Regions from separate parts of the Streptomyces sp. NPDC090106 genome, predicted to be linked through region 1. Evidence: riboswitches for the same ligand, from Rfam matches in the RefSeq annotation. Region 1 holds a riboswitch; each other region holds the start of a gene.
What was found. Region 1 has a riboswitch for thiamine pyrophosphate ahead of ACIPSE_RS09560 (thiamine ABC transporter substrate binding subunit). Riboswitches for the same ligand answer to the same signal wherever they lie in the genome.
Positions count from the first base shown of each region.

Region 2: it holds a riboswitch for thiamine pyrophosphate, as region 1 does, so the genes downstream of both, thiO (glycine oxidase ThiO) here and ACIPSE_RS09560 (thiamine ABC transporter substrate binding subunit) in region 1, are expected to answer to the same signal.
Region 3: it holds a riboswitch for thiamine pyrophosphate, as region 1 does, so the genes downstream of both, thiC (phosphomethylpyrimidine synthase ThiC) here and ACIPSE_RS09560 (thiamine ABC transporter substrate binding subunit) in region 1, are expected to answer to the same signal.

Region 1 covers NZ_JBIVDS010000002.1:878,377-887,870, forward strand. Annotated here, with positions in the region: gene pyrH (UMP kinase) at 1-91, shown strand, start outside; gene frr (ribosome recycling factor) at 259-816, shown strand; gene ACIPSE_RS09540 (phosphatidate cytidylyltransferase) at 945-1,940, shown strand; gene ACIPSE_RS09545 (NUDIX domain-containing protein) at 2,301-2,750, shown strand; gene ACIPSE_RS09550 (hypothetical protein) at 2,760-2,936, shown strand; gene rlmN (23S rRNA (adenine(2503)-C(2))-methyltransferase RlmN) at 2,980-4,086, shown strand; TPP riboswitch at 4,121-4,227, shown strand; gene ACIPSE_RS09560 (thiamine ABC transporter substrate binding subunit) at 4,224-5,300, shown strand; gene ACIPSE_RS09565 (ABC transporter permease) at 5,360-6,961, shown strand; gene ACIPSE_RS09570 (ABC transporter ATP-binding protein) at 6,961-7,980, shown strand; gene ACIPSE_RS09575 (LAETG motif-containing sortase-dependent surface protein) at 8,049-8,750, opposite strand; gene ACIPSE_RS09580 (LOG family protein) at 8,898-9,494, opposite strand, start outside.
Region 2 covers NZ_JBIVDS010000005.1:278,492-287,985, reverse strand. Annotated here, with positions in the region: gene ACIPSE_RS18345 (phytoene desaturase family protein) at 1-753, shown strand, start outside; gene ACIPSE_RS18340 (hypothetical protein) at 809-1,768, opposite strand; gene metF (methylenetetrahydrofolate reductase [NAD(P)H]) at 1,825-2,748, opposite strand; gene thiE (thiamine phosphate synthase) at 2,935-3,582, opposite strand; gene ACIPSE_RS18325 (Rv2175c family DNA-binding protein) at 3,737-4,108, opposite strand; gene ACIPSE_RS18320 (NAD(P)/FAD-dependent oxidoreductase) at 4,174-5,391, opposite strand; gene ACIPSE_RS18315 (hypothetical protein) at 5,424-5,774, opposite strand; TPP riboswitch at 5,826-5,937, shown strand; gene thiO (glycine oxidase ThiO) at 5,935-7,095, shown strand; gene thiS (sulfur carrier protein ThiS) at 7,092-7,292, shown strand; gene ACIPSE_RS18300 (thiazole synthase) at 7,296-8,117, shown strand; gene pknB (Stk1 family PASTA domain-containing Ser/Thr kinase) at 8,235-9,494, shown strand, end outside.
Region 3 covers NZ_JBIVDS010000004.1:534,413-543,906, reverse strand. Annotated here, with positions in the region: gene hisC (histidinol-phosphate transaminase) at 1-986, opposite strand, end outside; gene ACIPSE_RS16230 (LacI family DNA-binding transcriptional regulator) at 1,397-2,509, shown strand; gene ACIPSE_RS16225 (metallophosphoesterase) at 2,787-3,857, shown strand; gene ACIPSE_RS16220 (hypothetical protein) at 4,051-4,914, shown strand; gene thiC (phosphomethylpyrimidine synthase ThiC) at 5,135-6,940, opposite strand; TPP riboswitch at 6,933-7,122, opposite strand; gene ACIPSE_RS16210 (YibE/F family protein) at 7,194-8,738, shown strand; gene ACIPSE_RS16205 (SsgA family sporulation/cell division regulator) at 9,042-9,479, opposite strand.

The DNA of each region.
Region 1 (9,494 bases):
CTTCGAGCTTCTGGCGGAGGGCAATATCGCGCGCGCCGTCAAGGGTGAGAAGATCGGCACGCTTGTGGGTGACCAAGTCAGCCAGGGCTGACGACATCGGCCGGGACCGGGACAACGGCTCGTGCCGATGACCCTGACCGGGGGATGGACAATGTCCTGCCGGTCGGGAACCGTGCAGGAAGAAGACGCGACGCAGCCGGCCGCCGCCACCGTCAAGGAACCGCAGCCGGGCCTACTCAAGACACGCAGGAGCAAGTGGTGATCGAAGAGACCCTCCTCGAAGCCGAGGAGAAGATGGAGAAGGCCGTCGTGGTCGCCAAGGAGGACTTCGCCGCGATCCGCACGGGCCGTGCGCACCCGGCGATGTTCAACAAGATCGTCGCCGACTACTACGGTGCGCCGACGCCGATCAACCAGCTGGCCTCGTTCTCCGTGCCGGAGCCGCGCATGGCCGTCGTGACCCCGTTCGACAAGACCGCGCTGCGCAACATCGAGCAGGCGATCCGAGACTCCGACCTGGGCGTCAACCCCAGCAACGACGGCAACATCATCCGAGTGGTGTTCCCCGAGCTGACGGAGGAGCGCCGCCGCGACTACATCAAGGTCGCCAAGGGCAAGGCGGAGGACTCGCGTGTGTCCATCCGCTCGGTCCGCCGCAAGGCCAAGGACGCGATCGACAAGCTCGTCAAGGACGGCGAGGTCGGCGAGGACGAGGGCCGCCGTGCGGAGAAGGAGCTCGACGACGCGACGCACAAGTACGTCGCCCAGGTGGACGAGCTCCTGAAGCACAAGGAAGCGGAGCTTCTCGAAGTCTGATGAACGACTCTTCCTGGGGGGCGTCGCCTCACGCCGGGTACTGGGGGCCGACCGACCAGGGGCCTGTCCAGGGGGCTGCCCCGGCGGGTCCCGCGTACGATGCGCCCAAGGCGCAGCAGACTCGCCCCATGCCCATCGTGCCCGACGTACCCGCGTATGGCGGGGACCAGGATGACGACCGGGGGGCCGCTCGGCTGAGTGGCCCCTTGTTCCGCGACGAGAGCCCGCAGACGCCGACCTCAGGGACGGTGCAGCAGAATCCGGAGCCCATGCCCGACCCCTCGCAGCCGGCTCCCGCGCCGCAGAAGAAGAGCGCGGGGCGTGATCTGGGTGCGGCCATAGGAGTCGGCGTCGGGCTCGGTGCGGTCATCATCGCGTCGCTGTTCGTCGTCAAGGCCGTCTTCGTCGGTGTGGTCGCGGTCGCGGTCGTCGTCGGGTTGTGGGAGCTGACGTCCCGGCTCTCCGAACGCAAGGGGATCAAGGCGCCGCTGGTGCCGCTCGCGGTCGGCGGTGCCGCCATGGTGGTCGCCGGCTACGTCCGCGGCGCCGAGGGGGCCTGGCTCGCCATGGCGCTCACCGCGCTGGCGGTGCTCGTCTGGCGGATGACGGAACCGCCCGAGGGGTACCTCAAGGACGTCACGGCGGGTGTCTTCGCGGCGTTCTACGTCCCGTTCCTCGCCACGTTCGTGTCGATGATGCTGACGGCCGAGGACGGCCCGCAGCGCGTCGTCACGTTCCTGCTCCTCACGGTCGTCAGCGACACCGGGGCGTACGCCGTCGGCTGGCGCTTCGGCAAGCACAAGCTCGCCCCGCGCATCAGCCCCGGCAAGACCCGCGAGGGCCTGCTCGGCGCGGTGTCCTTCGCCATGGTCGCGGGCGCCCTGTGCATGCAGTTCCTCATCGACGACGGCACCTGGTGGATGGGCCTCCTGCTCGGCCTCGCCGTCGCCGCGAGCGCCACGCTGGGCGATCTCGGCGAGTCGATGATCAAGCGTGACCTCGGCATCAAGGACATGGGCACCCTGCTCCCGGGCCACGGCGGCATCATGGACCGCCTGGACTCCCTGCTTCCGACGGCGCCGGTGGTGTGGTTGCTGCTGGTGCTGTTCGTGGGCAGTGGCTGAGGTTCTGGTTCTGGTTCTGTTCTTCTCGGTTCACCCCTTCTGTGCGCGGTGCTGGCGCGGGAGGGGTGAGTCGTTTGTCGGGTGGGGGCAGGGGGCCATGGCGCCGCGCCGCGTTAGCGGCACATGGATACGGCATGGACCGCCTGGACTCCCTGCTCCCGACGGCGCCGGTGGTGTGGTTGCTGCTGGTGCTGTTCGTGGGCAGTGGCTGAGGGCCTGGTTTTCTGTTCTCTCCGGCTCACCCCTTCCGTGCGTACGATCGGCGCGGGAGGGGTGAGGCGTGTGTGGGGTGACGAGGCGGGGCTGACGGCGTGGCTGCGGGGGCAGGGCGTCGGGTGTGACGGGTGGGGCGCCCGGGGCGTGAAGTCCGTGTCGGATCTGCTGGCGGAGGTCCGGGCGGGGGAGTCGACGCTGCTGGACGGGCCGGTGCGGCGGGTCGAGGTCGTGTCCCTGCGGGTGCGGCGCGGCGGGCTGTGGCTCACCGAGGTCCGGCAGGTGCTGCGCGACGGGAGCGAGCGGACGCGTGCCGCGCCGCCCTCCGAGAAGAGGAAACCCGGCGAGACGGTGGCCGAGACCGCCGCGCGCTGCGTGCGCGAGGAGCTGGGACGCGAGGCAACCGCGGTGGACGCGGCGAGCGTCTCGACCCGGGAGAAGCACGAGGTCTCGCCGTCCTACCCGGGCCTGCCCTCCCACTACCGGCTGCACACGGTCGACGTGGAGGTGCCGGACCTGCCCGACGGGGCCTTCTCGACGGAGGAGACGGGCGACAGCGCGGTCGTCGTGCACGTGTGGGAGTGGCGGAAGCCGTAGGGGGAGCACATGGCGCGGGCGCGTCTGGAGGACGACGGCACCTACAGCGGCGATCTGCCGTGCGGCTGGTGCGACGCTCTCCTCAGCCAGGACGGCCGCCGCAGGCCCCGCCGGTACTGCGGTCTCTGGCACCGGACGAAGTCCTACGGCAGCAACGCCGTCGTGGTGATCCTCGGCCTGTTCTGAGCCGAACGGGGCACCTCCGGCGATCTGCGACACTGGTACAGCCATGCCTAAGCCCGGAGAACTTACTTTCGTAGCGCCGCGCGGAGCCAAGAAGCCGCCGCGGCATCTCGCCGATCTCACGCCCGCCGAGCGCAAGGAGGCGGTCGCGGAGATCGGGGAGAAGCCGTTTCGTGCGAAGCAGCTGTCCCAGCACTACTTCGCGCGGTACGCGCACGACCCCGCGGAGTGGACGGACATTCCCGCCGCGGCCCGTCCCAGGCTCCAGGAGGCGCTGCTTCCGGAGCTGATGACCGTCGTGCGGCATCTGTCGACGGACCAGGGGACCACGCGCAAGACGCTGTGGCGGCTGTTCGACGGGACGCTCGTCGAGTCGGTGCTGATGCGGTACCCGGACCGGGTCACCATGTGCATCAGCTCGCAGGCCGGCTGCGGAATGAACTGCCCGTTCTGCGCGACCGGGCAGGCCGGGCTGGACCGGAACCTGTCCACCGCCGAGATCGTGCATCAGATCGTCGACGGGATGCGGGCGCTGCGCGACGGCGAGGTGCCGGGCGGGCCGGCCCGGCTGTCGAACATCGTCTTCATGGGCATGGGCGAGCCCCTCGCCAACTACAAGCGGGTCGCGCAGTCGATCCGCGCGCTCACCGACCCCAACCCCGACGGCCTCGGGCTCTCGCAGCGCGGCATCACCGTGTCGACGGTCGGGCTCGTGCCCGCCATCCACCGGTTCGCCGACGAGGGCTTCAAGTGCCGCCTGGCGATCTCCCTGCACGCGCCGGACGACGAGCTGCGCGACACCCTCGTCCCCGTCAACACGCGCTGGAAGGTCCGCGAGGTCCTCGACGCGGGCTTCGAGTACGTGGCGAAGAGCGGCCGGCGGCTGTCCATCGAGTACGCGCTCATCCGGGACATCAACGACCAGGCCTGGCGCGGCGACCGTCTCGGACGGCTCCTGCGCGGCAAGCCCGTGCACGTCAACCTCATCCCGCTGAACCCGACCCCGGGTTCCAAGTGGACCGCCTCGCGGCCCGAGGACGAGAAGGCGTTCGTCGAGGCCATCGCGGCCCACGGGGTGCCGGTGACCGTCCGGGACACCCGGGGGCAGGAGATCGACGGGGCCTGCGGTCAGCTCGCGGCCACCGAGCGGTAACCTGGGCTCGCACACCGTTGTAGTACGACATTTTCATATCCGACAGGGGAGCGCTCCAGCGCTGAGAGTGCGGCACCAGGCCGCAGACCCTCTGAACCTCGCCCAGGTCATTCTGGGTAGGAAGTTCGGTCATCACCGTGAACACCAAGAAGTATTGGGCTGTCCTCGTCGGCCTCGGTCTCGTCTCGCTGTCCGCGTGCGGGTCCGGGGCGTCGGACTCCGCAGGCTCCGGCTCCAAGACCGTCACCCTCGTCAGCCATGACTCCTGGGCCGTCTCCAAGGACGTCCTCGCCGCCTTCGAGAAGAAGTCCGGCTACAAGGTCAGGGTCCTGGAGGACGGCGACGCCGGGCAGGCCGTCAACAAGGCGATCCTCACCAAGGACAACCCGCAGGGCGACGTCTTCTTCGGCGTCGACAACACCCTGCTGTCCCGGGCGCTCGACAACGGCCTCTTCCAGTCGTACGAGGTGAAGGGCGCCGACACCATCGAGGCGGAGTACCGCGTCGACGGCGACCGGCACCGCGTCACCCCCATCGACGCCGGCGACATCTGCGTCAACTACGACAAGGCGTACTTCAGCGAGCACGACCTGGCGCCTCCGACGTCCTTCGACGACCTGATCAAGCCCGCGTACAAGGACCTCCTCGTCACGGAGAACGCCTCCACGTCCTCCCCGGGGCTCGGGTTCCTGCTCGGCACCGCCGCGAAGTACGGAGACGACGGCTGGCAGGCGTACTGGACGAAGCTCAAGGCCAACGGCGTGAAGGTCGTCGACGGCTGGGAGCAGGCGTACAACGAGGAGTTCTCCGGGTCGGCCGGCGGGAAGAAGGCCAAGGCCGACCGGCCGCTCGTCGTCTCCTACGCCTCCTCGCCGCCCGCCGAGGTCATCTACGCCGACCCCCGGCCCAGCACCGCCCCCACCGGCGTCGCGACCGGCACCTGCTTCCGCCAGGTCGAGTACGCGGGCCTGCTGAGCAACGCGGAGAACAGCGCGGGCGGCAAGGCGCTGCTGGACTTCCTGGTGAGCAGGACGTTCCAGGAGGACATGCCGCTCAACATGTTCGTCTACCCGGTGGTCCAGGGCGCGGCCGTACCCGAGGAGTTCACTCAGTACGGTCCGCAGGCCGAGGACCCCGAGACCATGGAACCGGCGAAGATCGCCGGCAACCGTGACGACTGGGTCAAGTCGTGGACGTCGCTCGTACTGAAGTAGCCCCCCGCGCGCCCCGCGCGACCCCGCGGTGGAAGGGGAACGCGGCGCGGCTCGGGCTGATGGCCCTGCCCGTCGCGTTCTTCGGCGTCTTCTTCGCCTATCCCGTCGCCGCGATCCTCGCGCGCGGGCTGAAGGCCGACGGGGTCTGGCGGTTCGGGCGGATCGCCGAGGTCCTCGGGCAGTCCGACATCCGGCACGTGCTGTGGTTCACCACCTGGCAGGCGCTCGCCTCCACCGCGCTCACGCTCGCGGTCGCCCTGCCGGGCGCCTATGTGTTCGCCCGCTACGAATTCCCCGGCAAACAGGTCCTGCGGGCGATCGTCACCGTCCCCTTCGTGCTGCCGACCGTCGTCGTCGGTACGGCGTTCCTGGCGCTGGTCGGGCGGGGCGGGCTCCTCGACGCACTGTGGGGGCTGCGGCTGGACACGACCGTGTGGGCGATCCTGCTCGCGCACGTCTTCTTCAACTACGCCGTCGTCGTCCGGACCGTCGGCGGACTCTGGGCGCAGCTCGACCCACGGCAGGAGGAGGCCGCGCGGATGCTGGGCGCCTCGCCGTGGCGGGCCTGGCGGCGGGTCACCCTGCCCGCGCTGGCGCCCGCCGTGGCCGCCGCGGCCCTCATGGTCTTCCTGTTCACCTTCACCTCCTTCGGTGTCGTGCAGATCCTCGGCGGACCGGCCTTCTCCACTCTGGAGGTGGAGATCTACCGGCAGACCTCGGAGATCTTCGACCTCGCCACGGCCGCTGTTCTCACGATCGTCCAGTTCGCCGCCGTCGGCGCGATCCTCGCCCTGCACGCCTGGACCGTACGGCGGCGGGAGAGCGCGCTGCGGCTCGTCTCGCCCGAGGTGACATCGCGGCGCCCGCGCGGGGCCCGGCAGTGGGCGCTGCTGGGCGGCGTCCTCGTCACGATCGCCGTGCTGCTGGTGCTGCCCCTGGCCGTGCTCGTGCAACGGTCGCTGGACACGCCCGACTTCGGCTACTACCGGGCGCTCACCGAGTCCGACGGGGGTGTCTTCCTCGTGCCGCCCATCGAGGCGATCGGCAACTCGCTGGAGTACGCCGTCGTCGCCACCGTCATCGCGGTCGTCGTCGGCGGGCTCGCCGCCGCCGCGCTGACCCGGCGGGACGCGGGACGGTTCGTGCGGGGCTTCGACGCGCTGCTGATGCTGCCGCTCGGGGTGTCGGCGGTGACCGTCGGGTTCGGGTTCCTGATCGCGCTGGACGAGCCGCCGCTGGATCTGCGGGCCAGCTGGATCCTGGTGCCGCTCGCGCAGGCGCTGGTGGGGGTGCCGTTCGTGGTGCGGACCATGCTGCCGGTGCTGCGGGCCGTGGACCGGCGGCTGCGGGAGGCCACCGCCGTGCTCGGCGCCTCGCCCTGGCGGGTGTGGCGGGAGGTCGATCTGCCGCTGGTGCGGCGGGCGTTGCTGATCGCGGCCGGGTTCGCCTTCGCGGTGTCGCTGGGCGAGTTCGGGGCGACGGTGTTCATCGCGCGGCCCGACAACCCGACGCTGCCGGTCGCCGTGGCCCGGCTGCTGGGCCGGGCCGGGGACCTCAACTACGGCCAGGCCATGGCTCTTTCGACGATTCTGATGGTGGTGTGCGCGGCGGCCCTGCTGGTGCTGGAGCGGCTGCGGACCGATCGGACGGGTGAGTTCTGATGTCGCTGCTGAAGCTGGAGCGCGCGACCGTACGGTTCGGCGGCCGGGCCGTCCTGGACGCGGTGGACCTCGGGGTCGAGGAGCACGGGATCGTGTGCGTGCTCGGGCCCAGCGGCAGCGGGAAGTCGACGCTGCTGCGGGCGGTCGCCGGACTTCAGCATCTCGACGAGGGGCGGGTGCTGCTCGACGGGCGGGACCAGGCGCGGGTGCCCGCGCACCGGCGGGAGATCGGCCTGATGTTCCAGGACCATCAGCTCTTCCCGCAGCGGGACGTCGGCGGGAACGTCGCCTTCGGGCTGCGCATGCACGGGGTGGCCAGGGCGGAACAGGGCGGCCGGGTGCGCGAGTTGCTGGAGCTGGTGGGGCTGCCGGGGGCGGCCGGGCGGGCCGTCGCCTCCCTCTCCGGTGGTGAACAGCAGCGGGTGGCGCTCGCGCGGGCGCTCGCGCCCCGGCCGCGCCTGCTCATGCTCGACGAGCCCCTCGGACAGCTCGACCGTTCGCTGCGCGAACGCCTGGTCGTCGAACTCCGCGAACTGTTCGGCAAGCTGGGCACCACGGTGCTCGCCGTCACGCACGACCAGGGCGAGGCCTTCGCGCTCGCCGACCGGGTCGTCGTCATGCGGGACGGGCGGATCGCCCAGTCCGGTACGCCTCTTGAGGTCTGGCAGCGGCCCGCCGACGAGTTCGTCGCGCGGTTCCTCGGCTTCGAGAACGTCGTCGAGGCCACCGTCGCGGGCGGGAGCGCCGACACCCCCTGGGGGAGGCTCCCGGTCCCCGCAGGGGCCCCGGAGGGCGTGCGGGGCCTGCTCGTCCGGCCCGCGGGCGTACGGCTCGCGGACACGGGGCTGCCGTGCACCGTCACCGCCCGCACCTTCAAGGGCACCCATGTCGCCGTGCGGCTCCAGCCTCAGGGCGGTGCGCCGCGTCTGGAGGCGGCGTGCGCGCTGCGCCGGGCGCCGGCGGTCGGGGACGCGGTGCGGGTGGAGTTCGACGCGGACGACACCGTCGTACTCGGCTGACACCGCTTCGGACGTGACTGTGGCCCGCCCCCTGACCGAGGGCGGGCCACAGCGGCTTGCGGTACCGACTAGCGGGTGCCCGCTCCACGACGGCGGAGGCCGAAGAACACCGCGCCGCCACCGAGGGCGACCAAGGCGACCGCGATGCCCGCGATCACGCCGGTGTTGGAGTTGGCGCCGGTCTCGGCGAGGTTGGACTCACCGGCCGCCGGGGTCGGGACGTTGCTGGAGGTCTCCGCGGGAGCGGTGCTGCTCTCGGAGGCCGACGGGGTCGGGCTGTCGGACTCCTCCTCGGCCGGGGTGGACTCGGACTCCGACGGCGACGGCGTGGCCGTCGGGGTCGGGGTCTCGTCCTCGCCCTTGCAGGCGGTGGCCGGGGTCGTCACGTTCGGGCTGATGTCGTCACCCTTGATGTAGGGCAGGGCGACCACGTGGACGCGGTACTCCGCGTTGGGCTGCCAGGCCTCCTCGAAGGTGATGGTCGTGCCCTCCTTGGAGCCCTTGACCGTCTGCTCGCCGACCTTGCGGACGTCGGCGTTGTTCTCCACGAGGTACACGGAGACGGTGGCCTCGACGCCGGCCTTGTCGACGTCGGTGACGGTGATGACGCCCTGGGTGCCATCGCACTTGGCCTCGGCGGAGAACTCGCCGATGTTGCAGGCCAGCGCGGTGCCGGAAGCGCTGAGCGCGAGCGCGGCCGAGGCGGAGGCGACCCCGAGGGCGCGAGCGGAACGGGCGATGGTGCGGCGGGATATGGACAGAACTGCCACGTTTGTCCTTTACAGAATGCGCAATTGCGGGGGGTGGACGGGGTGATGATGTGACATCAACATTCCCAACAGACTCACAGGTTTATAAGCGTGGCGTAAGAAGTGTCAACGTGTAGGCGGGTTACAAGTGTTGACTTTGCCTCGTTATTAACCGGCGAGACGTTTCAACGCCTCGGGAGCCTGCTCGATTCGGTCAACCAGGGCGATTCGCGACTCCATCGAACGTTCCCGGGCGAGTGACTGCAGGAGCGGCCAGGCGGGCAGCCGTTCCGTCCAGTGCGCGCGGTCCACGAGCACCATCGGCGTCGGTTCGCCGCGCGACTCGTAGTAGTTGGGCGTCGCGTTGTCGAAGATCTCCTGCACGGTGCCGGCGGCGCCCGGCAGGAACACCACACCCGCGTTCGAACGGGCCAACAGGCCGTCCTCGCGTGTGGCGTTGGCGAAGTACTTCGCGATGTGCGAGGCGAACGGGTTCGGCGGCTCGTGGCCGTAGAACCAGGTCGGGATGCCGACCGAGGTGCCGCCGCGGGGCCACCGGCCGCGCACCTCGAAGGCGGCCCGCGCCCAGTCGGTGACCGACGGGGTGAACGTCGGTGCCTTGCCGAGGAGTCGCAGTGCCTCCGTCAGCGTCTCGTCGTCGAACGGGGCCGTGTACGCGCCCAGGTTGGCCGCCTCCATGGCGCCCGGGCCACCGCCGGTGGCGACCGTGAAGCCCGAGCGGCTCAGCTCACGCCCCAGGCGCGC
Region 2 (9,494 bases), on a different contig from region 1:
GAGTTCCGCTTCGGCGCCGAGGTCACCCGGGTGCTGGAGAAGGACGGGCGGGCGGCCGGGCTGGAACTGGCCGGCGGCGAGGTGGTGGAGGCGGACTTCGTCGTCGCCGGTGTCGCGCCCGGCGTGCTGGAGGGCCGGATGCCGGACACGGCGCTCCGGGCCGGGGCCGAGGTGCCCGCCCGCGGCGGACTGCCCAGCCGGGCCACGGTCCTGCTGGCGCTGCGCGGAGGACGACCGGCGGGGACGGCGCACCGGACGGTCGTGCACACGGCGGACCGGGAGCGGGAGCTGGAGGCGGTGTTCGGGTCGCCCTCGTCACCGGCCCCGGGCCCGACCCTGACGGTGCTGCGCCCCGGTGACCCGGCGTCGGTCCCGGACGCGGACCACGAGGCGGTCACGCTCACCGCGACGGTGCCCGCCGGGGCGGCGCTCCCGGACGGGTACACGGACGAGCTGATCACCGTCGCCGAGCGGGCCGTGCCCGGTCTGCGCGAGCGGCTGCTGTGGCACGAGACGCGCGCCCCGGCCGACATCGCGCGGGAGACGGGCGCCGAGGGCGGAGCCGTTCCGGCACCGTCGCTCGCCGCGGCCGGGGGGCGGCTGCTGCACCCGTCGAACAGCACCGCGCTGCCGGGTCTGTTCACCGTGGGCGGCTGGTCCCACCCCGGCGGCGGACTGCCGCACGCGGGCATGTCGGGTGCGCTGGTGGCGGGGCTGATCGTGGAGGGCCCGGAGTTCCGCGGCTCCCAGTGAGCGGCGGCCCGTGCCCGTGAGGTGACGAGGTGACCGGGGCGGCGCCCGGCGTGGCTCAGAAGCGGTACTGCTGCTCGTCGTAGCCGTTGCCCTGCTGGCCGTTGCCCTGGTACGGGTACGGCTGCTCGGGCGGGAGTTCGCCGTTGTAGGCGTCGTCGGTGGAGCGCTGCTGGGGGACCCAGACACCGCCGGGCGGGGTCTCGCCGCCGTAGACGGGGTTGCCGTACTGGTCCTGGCCGTAGGACTGCTGGTCGTACTGCTGCTGCCCGCCGTACGAGGCGTCGTAGCCGCCGTCGTAGGTCTGGGTGCCGATGTACGGGTCGGAGTAGGCGGCGTACTGCTGCTGTCCGGCCATGTCGTAGCCGTACTGCTGCTGGTCGTAGCCGGTGTTGTTGTAGCCGTCGTAGCCGTACTGCTGCTGGTCGGAGCCCTGGGCGGCGCCCGCGTACTGGTCCTGGTACGAGGTGTCGGCCGACGGCGTCGCGTACGAGGCGTCGCGGTACACGCCGTAGGAGCCGGTGTCGTCGGGGATGGGCTGGGGCTCGTAGACGGCGGTGCCCCCGGCGGGGGTGGCGTCGGCCGGGCGGGCCGGGGTGAAGACGTCGTCGCGCTCGTACTCGTCCTGGCCGAAACCGGCGGACTGCGGACGGTCCTGGCGGAAGCCGTCGTCGTAGCCGGAGTCCGTCGACTCCAGGTCGGAGACCTCCAGGGTGGGGTCGGCGTACTCCTCCTCGCGGCGGCGCTTGCTCGCGCCGAGGCCGCCGGCGGAGACGGCCCAGCCCTGGGCGAAGCCGCGGCGGAAGGAGAGCGTGACGTAGGTCTGGCCGACCGCGAAGGCTACGGCGCCGAGGCCGATGACGACGACCGACGGGATCAGGACACCGAGGACCACACCGACGAAGCCGGCGAAGGCGAGCAGCCTCCAGCGCAGGCGCGCCTTGTACTGCAGCAGCACCTCACCGAGCAACCACAGCGCGACGATGCCGAACGCGATGTAGAGGACCGTCCAGCCCATGTACGCCCCTCTCCCAGTGACCGCTACGCAGTGTGTCGTACATCCGTGCGGCCGGTCTAGGTCTGCGGTGGGTGGTGCAGACCCAGGTTCTCGTAGATTTCCAGTGTCGCCGTCGAGTTGTTGAGCGTGATGAAGTGCAAGCCGGGCACTCCCTCGGCCAGCAGGCGCGCGCAGAACTCCGTGGCGAACTCGATGCCCATGGAGCGTACAGCGGCCGGATCGTCTTTCGCTGTGAGGATCCGCTCTTTCAGGGCGTCCGGGAAGGCGGCGTTGGTGAGGGACGGGATGCGTTCCAGCGTCCTCACGCTGCCGATCGGCATGATCTCCGGGATGATCGGCGTCGCGCACCCGGCGGCGGCGACCTTGTCGCGAAGCCGCAGGTAGTCCTCGGGTTGGAAGAACATCTGGGTGATCGCGTAGTCGGCGCCGGCCCGGCACTTGTCGACGAAGTGGCGTACGTCGGCGTCCCACGCGGCGCTGCGCGGATGCATCGCGGGGAAGGCCGCGACGCCGACGCAGAAGTCCCCGGAATTCTTGATGAGTTCAACCAGCTCGGCGGCGTACGTCAGCCCCTGGGGGTGCGGCACCCAGTCGCCCATCGGGTCGCCGGGCGGGTCGCCGCGCAGCGCGAGCATGTTGCGGATCCCGGCGTCGGCGTACTGGCCGATGATGTTGCGCAGGTCGGCCACCGAGTGGTCGACGGCGGTGAGGTGCGCGATGGGCGTGAGCGTGGTGTCGGAGGCGATCGCCTCGGTCGCCTTGACCGTGCCCGCGCGGGTGGAGCCGCCGGCGCCGTAGGTGACGGAGACGAAGTCGGGGGCGACGGCCTCGACCCGGCGCAGCGCGTTCCACAGGTTCCGTTCGCCCTTGGGGGTTTTCGGGGCGTAGAACTCGAACGAATACGTCGTCTTGCCGGTCGCGAGCATGTCGCGCACGGTGCGGGCGTGATCCGACCTGGTGGATGCGGTGCCGAGGGCCATACCGGCAGGTTAGCCAGGGGGCGTCGGTCCCCCAACCGGATCACTGAAATTTGCCCGTTTTGTCGACTTGTTGTCCACCCCTCGGACACCCGGACGGACCAATGGAGACCGCGCGGAGGCGGCACGGAGGCGGCGCGGAGGCCGCAGGGAGCCGGCCCGCCCGGTCCTGGGCGGTTCACGCGCGGGTCACATGCCCCGCACCCGCTTCGCGAACTCCGCCGCCGCCGCGCCCGGGTCGGCCGCCTCCGTGATGGCCCGGACGACGACGACCCGGCGGGCGCCCGCGTCGAGGACCTCGTCGAGGTTGCCGAGGTCGATGCCGCCGATGGCGAACCAGGGGCGGTCGGTGCCGAGGGCGGCGGTGTACCGGACCAGACCGAGGCCGGGGGCGTGGCGGCCGGGCTTGGTGGGGGTGGGCCAGCAGGGGCCGGTACAGAAGTAGTCGACGCCGTCCTGGACGGCCGCCGCCGCGGCTTCCGTCTCCGCGTGCGTGGAGCGGCCCACGAGGACGCCGTCGCCGAGGATCGCCCGCGCGGCGGGGACGGGCAGGTCGCCCTGGCCGAGGTGGAGCACGGCGGCCCCGGCGGCGTGGGCGACGTCCGCGCGGTCGTTGACGGCGAGGAGCTTGCCGTGCCGGGCGCAGGCGTCGGCGAACACCGCGAGGTGCTCCAGCTCCTCGGCCGCCTCCATGCCCTTGTCGCGCAGCTGCACGATGTCGACCCCGCCCGCCAGGACGGCGTCCAGGAACTCGGGGAGGTCGCCCTGACGCCGGCGGGCGTCCGTGCAGAGGTAGACGCGGGCGTCGGCGAGGCGGGCGCGGGCGCTGTCGGTCATGAGATCCCCCGGGGTCGGTGGCGTACGAGCCAGCCCACCCTACGACCCGCGGTGCGGGCAGCCGCGGCCGTGTTCCGCACGGCCGCGGGTCACTGCCGCGGGGCCGCCCGTCGCTCCTGACGCGCGGGCGGTCGTGCGTGTCGGCTCGGCCGGGTCAGACGGCGAGCGCCTGGGCGCGGCGCTTCACCTCCGTGCCGCGGTTCTCGCTCAGGGCCTGGGCGGGCGTGCCCGGCAGGCTGTCGTCGGGAGTGAAGAGCCACTCCAGCATCTCTTCGTCCGTGAAGCCGTCGTCCCGCAGGAGCGTCAGGGTCCCGACGAGGCCCTTGACGACCTTCTGCTCGACCCCGTCGATGAAGGCGGCGGGGACGTGCAGCGCGCGGTTCTCACCCCGGCGCACGGCGATGAGCTGGCCGTCCTTGACCAGCTGGCGCACGCGCGTCACCTCGACGTCGAAGATCTCGGCGATGTCGGGGAGGGTGAGCCAGGCGGGGACGAGAGCATCGGTCTTTGCGTCAATCTCGGTCACGGCATCAAGCGTGCCATCTAGGACTGACAGCCGGAAGCCGGACCCCCTCCACCTGCGGTTTCCCGTTAGGCCACGGCGGTCTTCAGGGGCTTGGCCGGGTCCGTGAGGAGTTCCGCGTCCAGGGACGTGCCCGCCTCGATCAGGCGCCGTCCCTGGGCCAGGTCGCGGGGCCGGCCGACCGCGAGGAGGGCGACGAGCCGTCCCTCGCGCAGCCAGCAGACGGTCCAGGCGGGGCCGGAGGGGTCGCCGCGCCACAGGACCGTGTCGCCGGGGGTGTGGTGGCCGGCGTACTGGACGAAGCGGCCGAACTGCTCGGACCAGAAGTACGGGACCGGGTCGTAGACCTGGGGCGTCTCGCCGACGATGTTGGCGGCGACCGTGCGCGGGCCCTGGAGCGCGTTGTCCCAGTGGTGGACCAGGAGCCGCTCGCCGTACCGGCCCGAGGGGAAGGAGGCGCAGTCGCCGACGGCGTAGACGTCGGGGACCGAGGTGCGCAGGCCGTCGTCGGCGACGACCTCGCCGTGGGCGCCGAGCGCGATGCCCGAGCCGGTCAGCCACGCGGTCGCGGGGCGGGCCCCGATGCCGACGACGACGGCGCCGGCCGGCAGCCGGGTGCCGTCGGCGAGGAGGACCTCGCCGGGCACGACGCGCTCCACGCGCGCGTGGGTGCGCAGGGTGGCGCCCGCGTCGGCGTACCAGGACGTCATCGGCGCGGCGACCTCGGCGGGCAGGGCCCCGGCGAGCGGCCGGTCGGCGGCCTCCACGACGGTGACCGCGCAGCCCGCCTCGCGCGCGGCGGTGGCGAACTCGGCGCCGATCCAGCCCGCGCCGACGACCACGATGTCGTGCTGCCGGGCGAGCACGGGGCGCAGCCGTTCGGCGTCGTCCAGGGTGCGCAGCAGGTGGACGCCGGGCACGCCCTCCGTGCCGGGCAGCCGGACCGGTTCGGCACCGGTGGCGAGGACCAGCACGTCGTACGGGAACACCCCCTCGGAGGTGTCCAGTTCGCGGGCGTCCGGGCGGACGCCGAGCACCTCGACGCCGAGCCGGAGTCCGATGCCGAGCGCCTCGAAGTCGATGTCGAAGGCGGACCCCTCGGCCTTGCCGAGGAGGACGGCCTTGGACAGGGGCGGCCGGTCGTAGGGCTGATGGGGTTCCGCGCCGATCAGGGTGATCGTGCCGGTGAACCCCTGTTCGCGCAGGGCCACGGCGGTCTGGACGCCGGCCATGCCCGCGCCGACCACCACCACGTGCCGCTGCGACCTCGTCGTCTGCTCGCTCACCGGATCACCATAGACACCTGACAATTTGTCAGTCAGCGGCCGTGCACCGTGACCTGCTCCACAACGCTGGTCCCGCTGCCCCGCTGCGACTCCCACTCCCAGCTCTCCTCCAGCCGCAGCCTGCCGTCGGCGAGCTCCACCACGAGGGACACGCAGTGGCCGGAGGAGGTCGTCCCGTCGGTCTTGAGCTGCACGTACCGGAAGTCGAGCCGGTCGCCCTGACGGGTGCCGACCAGATGCCCGCGCACCACGTCGCCGCCCTCGTACTCGGCCCAGATCTCGCCGTCCTTCTCGTGGTACGTGAACCGGGTGCGGGTCCCCACCTGACCTGGGGCCTGGTCGGCGACGGGGGCGAGGACGAGGCCGTCCAGCGAGCGGGGCATGACGGAGGGCTCCTTACGAAGGCGCGAAACCACGGGCTAGGGTGGCCAACGTAGAGCACTCGCGGGAGCCCGGACGCACCGGGCTGAGAGGGAGGCTGGCGGCCTCCGACCGTACGAACCTGATCCGGGTCATGCCGGCGAAGGGAGGGGCTGGACGCCCATGTCCTCACGTACGTCAGACGTCCTCGTCGTCGGGGGCGGGATCATCGGGCTCGTGACGGCCTGGCGGGCCGCGCAGCGCGGTCTCGCCACGGCCGTCGTGGACCCCGAGCCGGGCGGCGGGGCCGCCCGGGTGGCCGCCGGGATGCTGGCCGCCGTCACCGAACTGCACTACGGCGAGCAGACCCTGCTCGGCCTGAACCTGGCCTCGGCGCGCCGCTACCCGCGGTTCGCGGCCGAGCTGACCGACCTGACCGGGCACGACCTGGGCTACCGGCGGTGCGGCACGCTCGCGGTCGCCCTGGACGCGGACGACCGCGCCCATCTGCGGGAGCTGCACGCCCTGCAACGGGACTCGGGGCTCGACTCCGAGTGGCTGTCGGGGCGCGAGTGCCGGCGCCTGGAGCCGATGCTCGCGCCCGGGGTGCGCGGCGGGCTGCGGGTGGACGGCGACCACCAGATCGACCCGCGGCGGCTCACGGCGGCGCTGCTGGCCGCGTGCGAGCACGCGCGCGTGGTCTTCCACCGCACCTGGGCCGAGCGGCTGGACGTCGTCCGGGACCGGGCCGCCGGGGTCACCACCGCGGACGGCACGCGGCTGGCCGCGCACCAGGTCGTGCTGGCCGGGGGCAGCCTCAGCGGGCGGCTGGCCGGCGTCCCCGGTGCCGTCGTGCCGCCCGTGCGCCCCGTGAAGGGCCAGGTGCTGCGGCTGACGGTGCCCGCGCGGTACGCGCCGTTCCTGAGCCGCACCGTGCGGGCCGTGGTGCGCGGCGGCCAGGTCTATCTGGTGCCCCGCGAGAACGGCGAGCTGGTCGTCGGCGCGACCAGCGAGGAGCTCGGCTGGGACACGACGGTGACCGCGGGCGGCGTCTACGAGCTGCTGCGCGACGCGCACGAACTGGTCCCGGGGATCACGGAGCTGCCGCTGACCGAGACCCGCGCGGGGCTGCGACCGGGCTCCCCCGACAACGCTCCCCTGCTCGGCCCGACCGAGCTGCCGGGACTGCTCCTGGCCACCGGCCACCACCGCAACGGCGTGCTGCTCGCGCCCGTCACCGGCGACACGCTGGCGCACGCCCTGGTCACCGGTGAACTGACCGACGAGGCGCGCCCGTTCACCCCGCGGCGGTTCTCGGCGAGCCTCACGGAGGCGCCCGCGTGAACATCTCCGTCAACGGACGCCCGCGCGACGTCGCGCCCGGCACGGCCCTGGACAGCGTCGTGCGCTCCCTCGCCCCGGCGCCCTCCGGGGTGGCCGCCGCCCTCAACGAGACCGTCGTCCCGCGCGCCCAGTGGCCCTCGACCCCGCTGTCCGACGGCGACCGCGTCGAGATCCTCACCGCAGTCCAAGGAGGCTGACCCATGGCCGACGATCCCTTCGTCCTCGGCGGTACGGCGTTCTCGTCCCGGCTGATCATGGGCACCGGCGGCGCGCCCAGCCTGGACGTGCTGGAGCGGGCCCTGATCGCCTCGGGCACGGAGCTGACGACGGTCGCGATGCGCCGCGTCGACCCGTCCGTGCACGGCTCGGTGCTCTCGGTGCTGACCCGGCTCGGCATCCGGGTGCTGCCCAACACCGCGGGCTGCTTCACCGCCGGTGAGGCCGTGCTGACCGCCCGTCTCGCGCGGGAGGCGCTCGGCACGGACGTGGTGAAGCTGGAGGTCATCGCCGACGAGCGGACCCTGCTGCCCGACCCGATCGAGCTGCTGGACGCCGCCGAGACCCTGGTCGACGACGGCTTCACGGTGCTGCCGTACACCAACGACGACCCGGTGCTGGCCCGGAAGCTGGAGGACGTGGGCTGTGCGGCGATCATGCCGCTGGGCTCCCCCATCGGCTCCGGGCTGGGCATCCGCAACCCGCACAACTTCGAGCTGATCGTCGGGCACGCGCGCGTGCCGGTGATCCTGGACGCGGGCGCGGGGACCGCCTCGGACGCGGCGCTGGCGATGGAGCTGGGCTGCGCCGGGGTGATGCTCGCCTCGGCGGTGACCCGGGCGCAGGAGCCGGAGCTGATGGCGCACGCGATGCGGCACGCGGTGGAGGCGGGCCGGCTGGCACACCGGGCGGGGCGCATCCCGCGGCGGCACTTCGCGCGGGCGTCCTCGCCGCACGAGGGGCGGGCCCGGCTGGATCCGCACGACGAGCGGGCCCGGCCGGATCCGGAACGCCCGGCTTTCTGAACGTATGTTCGACCGATGTCCGCGACTTTGCGACGTCCGTCACAGGTCGGCTGCAACTGAGCCCTTATCTCGGCCGAACCGGATGGGCTGTCAGTGTCGGCTCGTACACTCACCTGCGTGGATACGACCCTTCAGGACCCATTGGTCGGGCAGGTGCTCGACGGCCGCTATCGCGTGGAGGCGCGGATCGCGGTCGGCGGGATGGCCACGGTCTACCGGGCCGTGGACACCCGCCTCGACCGCGTGCTCGCGCTGAAGGTGATGCACCCGGGCCTCGCGGCCGACGCCTCGTTCGTGGACCGGTTCATCCGCGAGGCCAAGTCCGTCGCCCGGCTCGCCCACCCCAACGTGGTGCAGGTCTTCGACCAGGGCACGGACGGGTCGTACGTCTATCTGGCGATGGAGTACGTCGCCGGCTGCACCCTGCGGGACGTGCTGCGGGACCGCGGCGCGCTCCAGCCGCGGGCCGCGCTCGACATCCTGGAACCGGTGCTGGCCGCGCTCGGCGCCGCGCACCGGGCCGGGTTCGTGCACCGCGACATGAAGCCGGAGAACGTGCTGATAGGGGACGACGGCCGGGTCAAGGTCGCCGACTTCGGCCTGGTCCGCTCGGTCGACACGGTGACGAGCACCACCGGCGCCGTCCTCGGCACGGTCGCCTACCTCGCCCCCGAGCAGATCGAGAACGGCACCACCGACACCCGCGTCGACGTGTACGCGTGCGGTGTCGTGCTGTACGAGATGCTGACCGGCGAGAAGCCGCACGACGGCGACTCCCCCGCCGTGGTGCTCTACAAGCATCTGCACGAGGACGTCCCGCCGCCCTCGGCGATCGTGCCGGGGCTGGCCTTCGCGCTGGACGAGCTGGTCGCGGCGGCCACGGCCCGCACCCCGGACGTCCGCCCCTACGACGCGGTGGCGCTGCTGGCGCTGGCCCGCGAGGCGCGCGCCGGGCTCAGCGGGGACCAGCTGGACGCGGTGCCGCCGCAGGCCCTGTCGGCGCAGCACAGCACCGCCGAGGACCGCACCAGCGTGATCCCGCGCTCGCTCACGGTCCCGCGTCTGCTGCCGGTCAACGAGGACGAGCCGGAGGAGGGGGTCCATCGCACGAGCCGTTTGGCGAGCCCGCCGCCCCCGCCGCGCCGGCGCCGTTCGGGTCCCTCGCCGCGCGGGCCGCTCGCGGTCGTCGTGGCGCTGCTGCTGATCCTGGGCGTGGGCGCCGGGGTCTGGTACATCAACTCCGGCCAGTTCACCAAGGTCCCGGCGCTGATCGGGAAGACCGAGGCGCAGGCCGAGGACCGGCTGAAGGAGGCGGGTCTCGACGTCGGCGACGTCGAGCACGCCTACAGCGACACCGTGAAGCGGGGCCGGGTCATC
Region 3 (9,494 bases), on a different contig from region 1:
GGCCGGACCACCACGCCGTGCCGCTCGCACGCCGCCGCGAAGTCCGCCGTGCGCTCCCCCAGCCGCAGCCACACGAAGTTGGCCTGCGTCTCGGGCACCGTCCAGCCCTGGGCCCGCAGCCCCTCCACCACCCGGGTGCGCTCACCCACCAGCGAGCCGACCCGGCCGAGCAGCTCGTCCTCGGCGCGCAGCGAGGCGATCGCCGCGTCCTGCGCGAGCTGGCTCACACCGAAGGGCACCGCCGTCTTGCGCAGCGCCGCCGCGACCGGCTCATGGGCGATGGCGAACCCGACCCGCAGCCCGGCGAGGCCGTACGCCTTGGAGAAGGTCCGCAGCACGCACACGTTGGGCCGGTCCCGGTACAGCTCCACGCCGTCCGGCACCTCGGCGTCACGGATGAACTCCCGGTACGCCTCGTCGAGCACGACCAGCACGTCGCCGGGCACCCGGTCCAGGAACCGCTCCAGCTCGGCCCGCCGGACGACCGTGCCGGTGGGGTTGTTGGGGTTGCAGACGAAGATCAGCCGCGTCCGCTCGGTGATCGCGGCGGCCATCGCGTCCAGGTCGTGCACATCGCCCGGCGTCAGCGGCACCCTGACCGAGGTCGCGCCGCTGATCTGGGTGATGATCGGGTACGCCTCGAAGGACCGCCAGGCGTACATGACCTCGTCGCCCGGCCCCGAGGTCGCCTGGATCAGCTGCTGCGCGACACCGACCGAGCCGGTGCCGGTGGCAACATGGGCGAGCGGGACGCCGAACCGGTCCGCCAGCTCGCTCACCAGGCCCGTGCAGGCCATGTCCGGGTACCGGTTGAAGGACGAGGCGGCGGCCGTGACGCTCTCCATCACGCCCGGCAGCGGCGGATAGGGGTTCTCGTTGGAGGACAGCTTGTAGGCGACGGGGCCGTCGGCCGCGGCGGGCTTGCCCGGCTTGTAGGTGGGAATACCCTCCAGCTCGGCGCGCAGCCTGGGGCTCGTCTCGCTCACCGCAACCTCCTCATGATCACCGGCCCATGACGGCCGGCCGCCAATACTTCTCACCTTATGAGGATTGGACGCCCGTGCGAACCGGTGAGCGCAAACCTCACAAGCCCCATGGGCATCACCGGCATCACGCCATGAACACGCACGAATCGAGGGGCGCGGTCACATATATCTATGCGCCGGTGGCTCGCGCCGTGGCGCGCATCACCCGTGAAGGTGAGTTGAGACCTCTTCGAAACATCGAGAACTTGGCAGGCCCATGCGCGTCGACAAGTCACGTAGTGCCATTGGATCGTTCAAGTCCCTTTAATTCAAAGGGTATTGACTGTTTATGACCATGCAGAAACGTGCCTGTCAACGCGTGCATATGCGTCCGCCCTACCCCACCGCATGAGCCCTACTATCGGCTCGCCATGACAGCAGCAGGGAAGCACCAGGTGAGCCGCGCGGAAACCTCACGTCGAGGCAGCCGGCCGGGTCGGGCGGGCATCAGAGACGTTGCCGCCGCCGCCGGAGTCTCCATCACGACCGTCTCCGATGCCCTCAACGGCAAAGGCCGGCTCCCGGACGCCACCCGGCGCCATGTCCGCGAGGTCGCCGACCGGCTCGGATACCGCCCTTCGGCAGCCGCCCGAACCCTCCGTACCGGCAAGTCGGGCCTCATCGGCCTGACCGTGACCACGTACGGGGATGAACCTTTCACCTTCACCGAGTTCGCGTACTTCGCCGAGATGGCCAGAGCCGCCACCTCCGCCGCGCTCGCCCGCGGCTACGCGCTGGTGATCCTGCCCGCGACCTCGCGCCACGACGTGTGGTCGAACGTCGCCCTCGACGGCACGGTCGTCATCGACCCCTCCGACCAGGACCCCGTGGTCAGCGAGCTGGTCCGGCAGGGTTTACCGGTGGTCTCCGACGGCCGCCCGGCCGGTGAACTCCCGGTCACCGCCTGGGTCGACAACGACCACGAGGCCGCCGTGCTCGGCATCCTGGACCATCTCGCCGACGCCGGCGCCCGCCGGATCGGGCTGCTGACCGGCACCTCGACCGACACGTACACCCATCTGTCGACCACCGCGTATCTGCACTGGTGCGAGCGGGTCGGCCAGGACCCCGTCTACGAGGCCTACCCGGCGCACGACCCGTGCGCGGGCGCCGTCGCCGCCGACCGGCTGCTGGCCCGGCCCGACCGGCCCGACGCCGTCTACGGCCTCTTCGACCCCAACGGCACCGACCTGCTCGCCGCCGCCCGCCGCTACGGACTGCGCGTACCGGACGACCTGCTTCTGGTCTGCTGCAGCGAGTCCACCGTCTACGCCAGCACCGAGCCGCCCATCACCACGCTCTCGCTGAAGCCGCGGCGCATCGGGACGGCCGTGGTGCAGCTGCTGATCGACGCGATCGAGGGGGTCGACGCGAACCAGCCCGTCGAGCAGGTGATACCGACGGAGCTGATCGTGCGCACCTCGTCCCAGCGGCGCACACCGCGCACGACCGTGAGTCCGCCGCGGTCGCCCGAAGAGAAGTGACCCGGGTCGCCGGACGAGGAGTGACGCGGTCCCGGGAAGAGGAGTGACGCGGGGCGTCAGCTGAGGCGGAGCTGTGAGGCGGGGCTGTCAGCCGGGGGGCGAACCCCTGCCCAATCGGGGCGAAAGCCGCGGTGGACCGGTCTCTTGCGCCGATTCACCACCCCTGGGTCATCACACGGCGCGATCCGCATTCCTATGATGGGCCCACGACACCGCGGGCCGCTGCGACCAGGCAGTCCCAAGCGGTGCAGATGCGGCGCGATGGTGGAGGGGTCTGATGACTCAGGGGGCCGGTCAGGGACCCGAGACGGAACGGACGGCGACGTTGCCCGACTTCCGGGTACCGGCGTACGTCCATGAGACCGGCCCGTACGGCCACAGCACACATCCCGGCGACGTCGTACCGGCTCATGAGGTGCCCGAGGGCTACACGCCGACCGAGCGCGATCTGCCGGTCATCAACCGCGGGGACACCCTCCAGGTGAGTGTGGATCCGGCCGTCGTGGCGCAGCCGCAGCCCGTGGACGGACCGGGCGCGCTGTACGTCGTCGGCGACGTCCACGGCTACCTCGACGAACTGGTCGCGGCCCTGCGGGAGAAGGGGCTGATCGACTCCGCGGGCAACTGGTGCGCGGGCACCGCCCGGCTGTGGTTCCTCGGCGACTTCACCGACCGCGGCCCGGACGGCATCGGCGTCATCGACCTCGTGATGCGGCTGTCCGCCGAGGCCGCCGCGGCCGGCGGCTACTGCAAGGCGCTCATGGGCAACCACGAGCTGCTGCTCATCGGCGCCAAGCGGTTCGGCGACACCCCGGTCAACTCCGGCGCGGGCACCGCCACCTTCCAGGCGGCCTGGCTGCTCAACGGCGGCCAGAAGACCGACATGGACCGCCTTCAGGACCACCACCTCCAGTGGATGGCCCGTCTGGACGCCATGGAGTCGGTCGACGGACATCTCCTCGTCCACTCCGACACCACCGCCTACCTCGACTACGGCGACTCGATCGAGGCGGTCAACGACACCGTCCGCGAGACGATCACGCGCAATGACGCGGACGAGGTGTGGGATCTGTTCCGGAAGTTCACCAAGCGCTTCTCCTTCCGCGACGAGGGCGGCGCCGACGCCGTCCGCTCCCTGCTCGATACGTACGGCGGCACCCGGATCGTTCACGGTCACAGCCCGATTCCCTATCTGCTGGGCGAGGTCGGCTCCGAGGACGGCGAGGACAACTCCCCGCCCGTGGTCGAGGGACCGCACGTGTACGCGGAAGGGCTGGCCATCGCGATGGACGGCGGAGTGACCATGGCCGGAAAGCTGCTGGTCCAGGAACTTCCGCTGGATATCTGAACGCCTCCAGGGCAGGCATGGCCCAGGAACGGACCCGGCGGGAAGGACGCCGGCCAGGGCCCAATTTCTGGAAACCCCCTGTCACCGCGTGCCGTCGCCGCTCTACCATCGGCTTATCCGTAGCAGGCTCCCCTCCGTTTCTGCCCGACGGCTCGTCGCCATGCGAGCCCCAAGCCCTACGGAGCATCGGGGGATGCACATGAACAGCGTTCCGCAGCACCTGCTGAGCGAGGACCGCCAGGAGTACGAGCGGATCCTCGATGAGGCGCTGCGCTCCGCCCCACACCGCCCGGAACTGGCCGCGATAGGCCAGCGTCTCAACCCGGAACAGCTGCGCACCATGGCGCTCAACGCCACCGCGCTGATCACGGCGGCAGCCGCCACGGAATACCAGCACTACGTGAAGGTCCGCGAGGAACTGCGCCATCCGGCGCCGTCCACCCCGACGACCGTGCGGGAGTCCGGCTCCACGGAGTCCGGCTCCAGCACGGTGGGGCTCGCGGCCACCATGGGAGAGGTCACCGAGACGGCCGGCGCGGGCGCCGTGGCCGTCGTCGCGGTGCTGGCTCCCGTCCTCGCCGGAACCGCCGCGGCGATCTTCCTGCTCGTCGGATACATCCTCAGAATGCTCGACCCCGAACAGACGTTCGCGAAGACGATGCTGACCACGGGATGGGTGTTCGGAGCGATGGCCGCGGTCGCGATCCTCGTCGCCGCGGTGGGGCTGCTGCTGACGGCCCTGCGCAACCGGCCCTCGCTCGACACGAGCGTGAACGCCGAGCTCAACGGGGAGGTCGCCCGGGCCAGGGAAGCCTGGCGGGAAGCCCTGCTCGTCCGGGGCGTCCTGCCGTTCCTGCGGGAGGCGCTCGCCGACCCGGGCACGGCGGCGGCCCTGCACCGCCCGGCACCGCCCGCGCCCAGCCGTATGCCCCATCTCGGCTACGACCGCCCGGGGTTCACCAGCCCCGACGACGGTCCCGCGGGCCCCCGCCCGAGTTTCAGCAGCCCGGACTACACCAGCCCGGACTTCGGTGGCCCGGAGCACCAGCCGGAATAACCCCGGCCTGCGCTCCCCACCACGAAGCCCTGCGGGGCGAACCGCCCGGGGGAGCGCACGCCGGTCGGCTCACGCGTGACCAGCGCGACGCCGTGGGAACCGTCGCGCCCCGGCACGTCCGGGGCGGGCCGTCCGGCGAGGAGCGCCCCACCAGAACAGCGACCGCACCGGCGCCGCTCCCCGGCGTCGGGATCCAGGGAGCGGTGGCCGTACGGGCGGCTCAGTCCGCGATCGGGAGATACACCCGGTTCCCCGCCGCCGCGAACTCCTTCGACTTCTGCGCCATGCCCTCCTCGACCTCCGCCTGACTTCCGCCATGGCGGCGGCGGATGTCCTGGGAGATCTTCATCGAGCAGAACTTCGGTCCGCACATGGAGCAGAAGTGCGCTGTCTTGGCCGGTTCCGCCGGGAGGGTCTCGTCGTGGAACTCGCGTGCCGTGTCCGGGTCGAGGGCCAGGTTGAACTGGTCCTCCCAGCGGAACTCGAAGCGGGCGTCCGACAGTGCGTCGTCCCACTCCTGGGCGCCGGGGTGGCCCTTGGCGAGGTCCGCCGCGTGAGCCGCGATCTTGTAGGTGATGACGCCGGTCTTCACGTCGTCACGGTTGGGCAGGCCCAGGTGCTCCTTGGGCGTGACGTAGCAGAGCATCGCCGTCCCCCACCAGGCGATCATCGCGGCGCCGATACCCGAGGTGATGTGGTCGTAGGCGGGCGCGATGTCCGTGGTGAGCGGGCCGAGCGTGTAGAAGGGGGCCTCCTCGCAGATCTCCTGCTGAAGGTCGATATTCTCCTTGATCTTGTGCATCGGGACATGCCCGGGGCCCTCGATCATGGTCTGTACGTGGAAGCTCTTGGCGATCGTGTTCAGCTCCCCGAGCGTCCTCAACTCGGCGAACTGCGCCTCGTCGTTGGCGTCCGCGATGGACCCGGGCCGCAGGCCGTCACCGAGCGAGTAGGTCACGTCGTACGCGGCGAGGATCTCGCACAGTTCCTCGAAGTTCTCGTAGAGGAAGCTCTCCTTGTGGTGCGCCAGACACCACGCGGCCATGATCGAGCCGCCGCGCGAGACGATGCCCGTCTTGCGGTTGGCGGTCAGCGGGACGTACGGCAGCCGCACGCCCGCGTGGACGGTCATGTAGTCCACGCCCTGCTCGGCCTGCTCGATGACCGTGTCCTTGTAGATCTCCCAGGTCAGCTCCTCGGCACGGCCGTCGACCTTCTCCAGCGCCTGATAGAGCGGCACCGTGCCGATGGGGACGGGGGAGTTGCGCAGCACCCACTCACGGGTGGTGTGGATGTTGCGACCGGTGGAGAGGTCCATGACCGTGTCGGCGCCCCAGCGGGTGGCCCAGGTCATCTTCTCCACCTCCTCCTCGATGGACGAGGTGACCGCGGAGTTGCCGATGTTGGCGTTGACCTTCACCAGGAACCGCTTGCCGATGATCATCGGCTCGATCTCCGGGTGGTTGACGTTCGCCGGCAGCACCGCGCGGCCCGCCGCGATCTCCTCGCGGACCACTTCGGGGGCCACGTTCTCCCGGACGGCCACGTACTCCATCTCCGGCGTGATCTCGCCCCGGCGCGCGTACGCGAGCTGCGTGACCGCACCGCCGTCACGGCTACGGCGCGGCACCCGTGGCCGGCCCGGAAAGACCGCGTCCAGGTTGCGCAGATTCCCGCCGCGCGGCGAGGTGTGCTTGATGCCGTCGTCCTCGGGGCGGACGGGACGGCCCGCGTACTCCTCGGTGTCACCGCGGGCGATGATCCAGTTTTCCCGCAGCGGCGCCAGCCCCCGGCGGACGTCCGTCTCCGCGAGCGGATCGGTGTACGGGCCCGATGTGTCGTACAGGGTGACCGACTGCCCGTTGGTGAGATGCACCTGACGGACCGGCACCCGAAGGTCGGGGCGCGAGCCCTCGACGTACGCCTTGTGCCAGCCGATGGACTTCCCGGCCTCCGTGGCGTTCTGGCCCTCGACGGGCTGTTCGTCCTGGCTGGAGGCAGGCGTGCGTGCGTCCTTGATGGTCATGAGACCTACTCCCTACGCCGGCATTACCCGGTAACAGGTTCGGCGGTCGACGCAGCGTTTTCCGTCCGCCGACGTTTCGTGGGGAACGTCACTCACAGGTGACGACGTTCCACGTGAAACATCGCTGGGACGGAGGTCAGCGCCCTCTCAGCCCGGTGCTCCGAGCTCCCGCGTGTACAAAGGTGGCCCCACGCTAGCGTCAATTCGGGCGCGGTGAACAGGGGGCCCCTGGCGTTCTTGCGATGATCGGGCGGTGACCACGACACCGCAGCCTCCGTACCCACCTCATGAGCCGCCCCATGGGCCCTCGCACGGCCACCCCAACGGCGGCGGACAGGACCACGGGCACGGACATGGGCAGGGGCATGGGCACGGGCAGGCGTCTGGGCACGGGCCCGGGCATGGGCCCGGAGGCTCCGGCGGGAACGGTGGCGGGGGCGGAGGCGGGGGCGGAGGAACAGGCGGTGGCGGCGGTCACGGGCACGGGCACAGGCACAGCCATGGCCCCGCGGCGCCCGTCTCCAAGCATCTGCGCAAGGTCATCGCCGCGATCCTGATCCCGTTCGGCGTCGCCGTGGTGGCCGGGCTCGTCGTCCTGTGGCCCGGGGGCGCCCCGGCGCACGAGCGCACCGGCGTCGGCTTCGACCGGCAGACACAGCAGGCGACGGTCACCAAGGTCGTCTCGGTGAGCTGCAAGTCCGTGAACGCCTCGGGCGGGACCCCGACCGGCGACACGTCCACCGCGGAGGGCTCCTCCGCCCAGCAGGAGGCCGACGGCGACTGCAAGAAGGCCACGATCCGCGTCGACACCGGCCACGACAAGGGCCGTACGTTCACCGAGATCGTGCAGCCGGACCAGACCCGGCAGTTGCACGAGGGCGAGAAGGTCGTGGTCGCCTACGAGCCCTCGGCCCCGAAGGATCTCCAGTACTCCGTCACCGACGTCAACCGGCGCTTCCCCATGGCGCTGCTGGCCGGCATCTTCGCGCTCGCCGTCGTGGTCGTCGGGCGACTGCGAGGCGTGATGGCGCTGATCGCGCTCGCGATCAGCTTCATGATCCTGAACTTCTTCATCCTCCCCGCGATCCTCCAGGGCTCGAACCCGCTGGTCGTGGCGGTCATCGGGTCCAGCGCGATCATGCTGATCGCGCTGTATCTGTGCCACGGCCTGTCCGCACGGACCTCGGTGGCGGTCCTCGGCACCCTGATCTCGCTGCTGCTGATCGGTGTCCTCGGCTCGCTGTTCATCGGCTGGGCGGCCCTCACCGGCAACACCGACGACAACACCGGTCTGATCCACGGCCTGTACCCGTCGATCGACATGAGCGGTCTGCTGCTCGCCGGCGTCATCATCGGCTCGCTCGGTGTCCTCGACGACGTGACCGTCACCCAGACCTCGGCGGTCTGGGAGCTGCACGAGGCGAACCCCTCGATGGGCTGGCGCGATCTGTACCGCGCGGGCATCCGTATCGGCCGCGACCACATCGCGTCCGTGGTCAACACCCTCGTCCTCGCCTACGCGGGCGCCGCCCTGCCGCTGCTGCTGCTCTTCTCGATCGCGCAGAGCAGCGTCGGGACGGTCGCCAACAGCGAGCTGGTCGCCGAGGAGATCGTGCGCACGCTGGTGGGCTCGATCGGCCTGGTCGCCTCGGTGCCGGTCACCACGGCGCTGGCCGCCCTGGTGGTCGCCGCCGACCGCCCGGGCCCGGCCCCCGTACCGGGCGGCGGCGAACCGGCCCTGGCGGGCGCCCCGTCGACACCGGCACGCGGAGGCAGGGGACGACGCCGGAAGCGGTGACAGGGGGCCGTACCACGGAGCGGTGACCGCGGGCGGTGCCGCGAAGCGACCTCGTGAGCCACCGGAGCGGCGACCGGATCAGCGGCCGGAGGCGGCGCCGGAACCCCGGACCGAGCCGGCACAGGAGCGGTGGCCCGAGTAGGCACGGGAGCGGTGGGTGGCGGGGGCCGTTGCGCCCCTGCCTCCTCCGCCGCTCATGCCGTCTCTGCCGCTGCTGCCGCCTCTGCCGCTCCGAGGAGAAGCGTTCCTGCGACGCCCCACGCGCCGCTGTGAAGCCTTCCCCCCTCGCCAAGGCCTCTCGGTTCAGCCCGCGCTCTGTTCCTCCGCCAGGATCCGGTCCAGCGCCTCCTCCAGGCGGTCGTCGAAGTCGGCGAGCGCACCCTCCTGGCCCAGCGGCACCAGCTTGTCGGTGCGGTCGAGGAACGCGATGAGCGGCGCCGCCGAGGAACGGAACAGCGCCTGGTCGCCGCCGACCTGAAGCCGGATCAGCACCTCACCGAGCGTGTCCGCCTCGGCCGGGGAGATCCGCACATCCCCCTCGCCGCACGGCCGCCCCACTCCGTCGATCAGCAGTTCCCGCCCGAACGCCCAGGTCACGGGCGCGTCTCCGGGCAGATGGAACGTCAGCCGCACGGCATAGGGATCACAGGTCTCGTACCGCAGTTCCACCGGAATGCGGAAGGAGAGCTCCTCGGAGACGAGGAAGCTCATCATGACCTCTGCCTGTACGGACTCGCGCATCGCCTACCCCGTCAT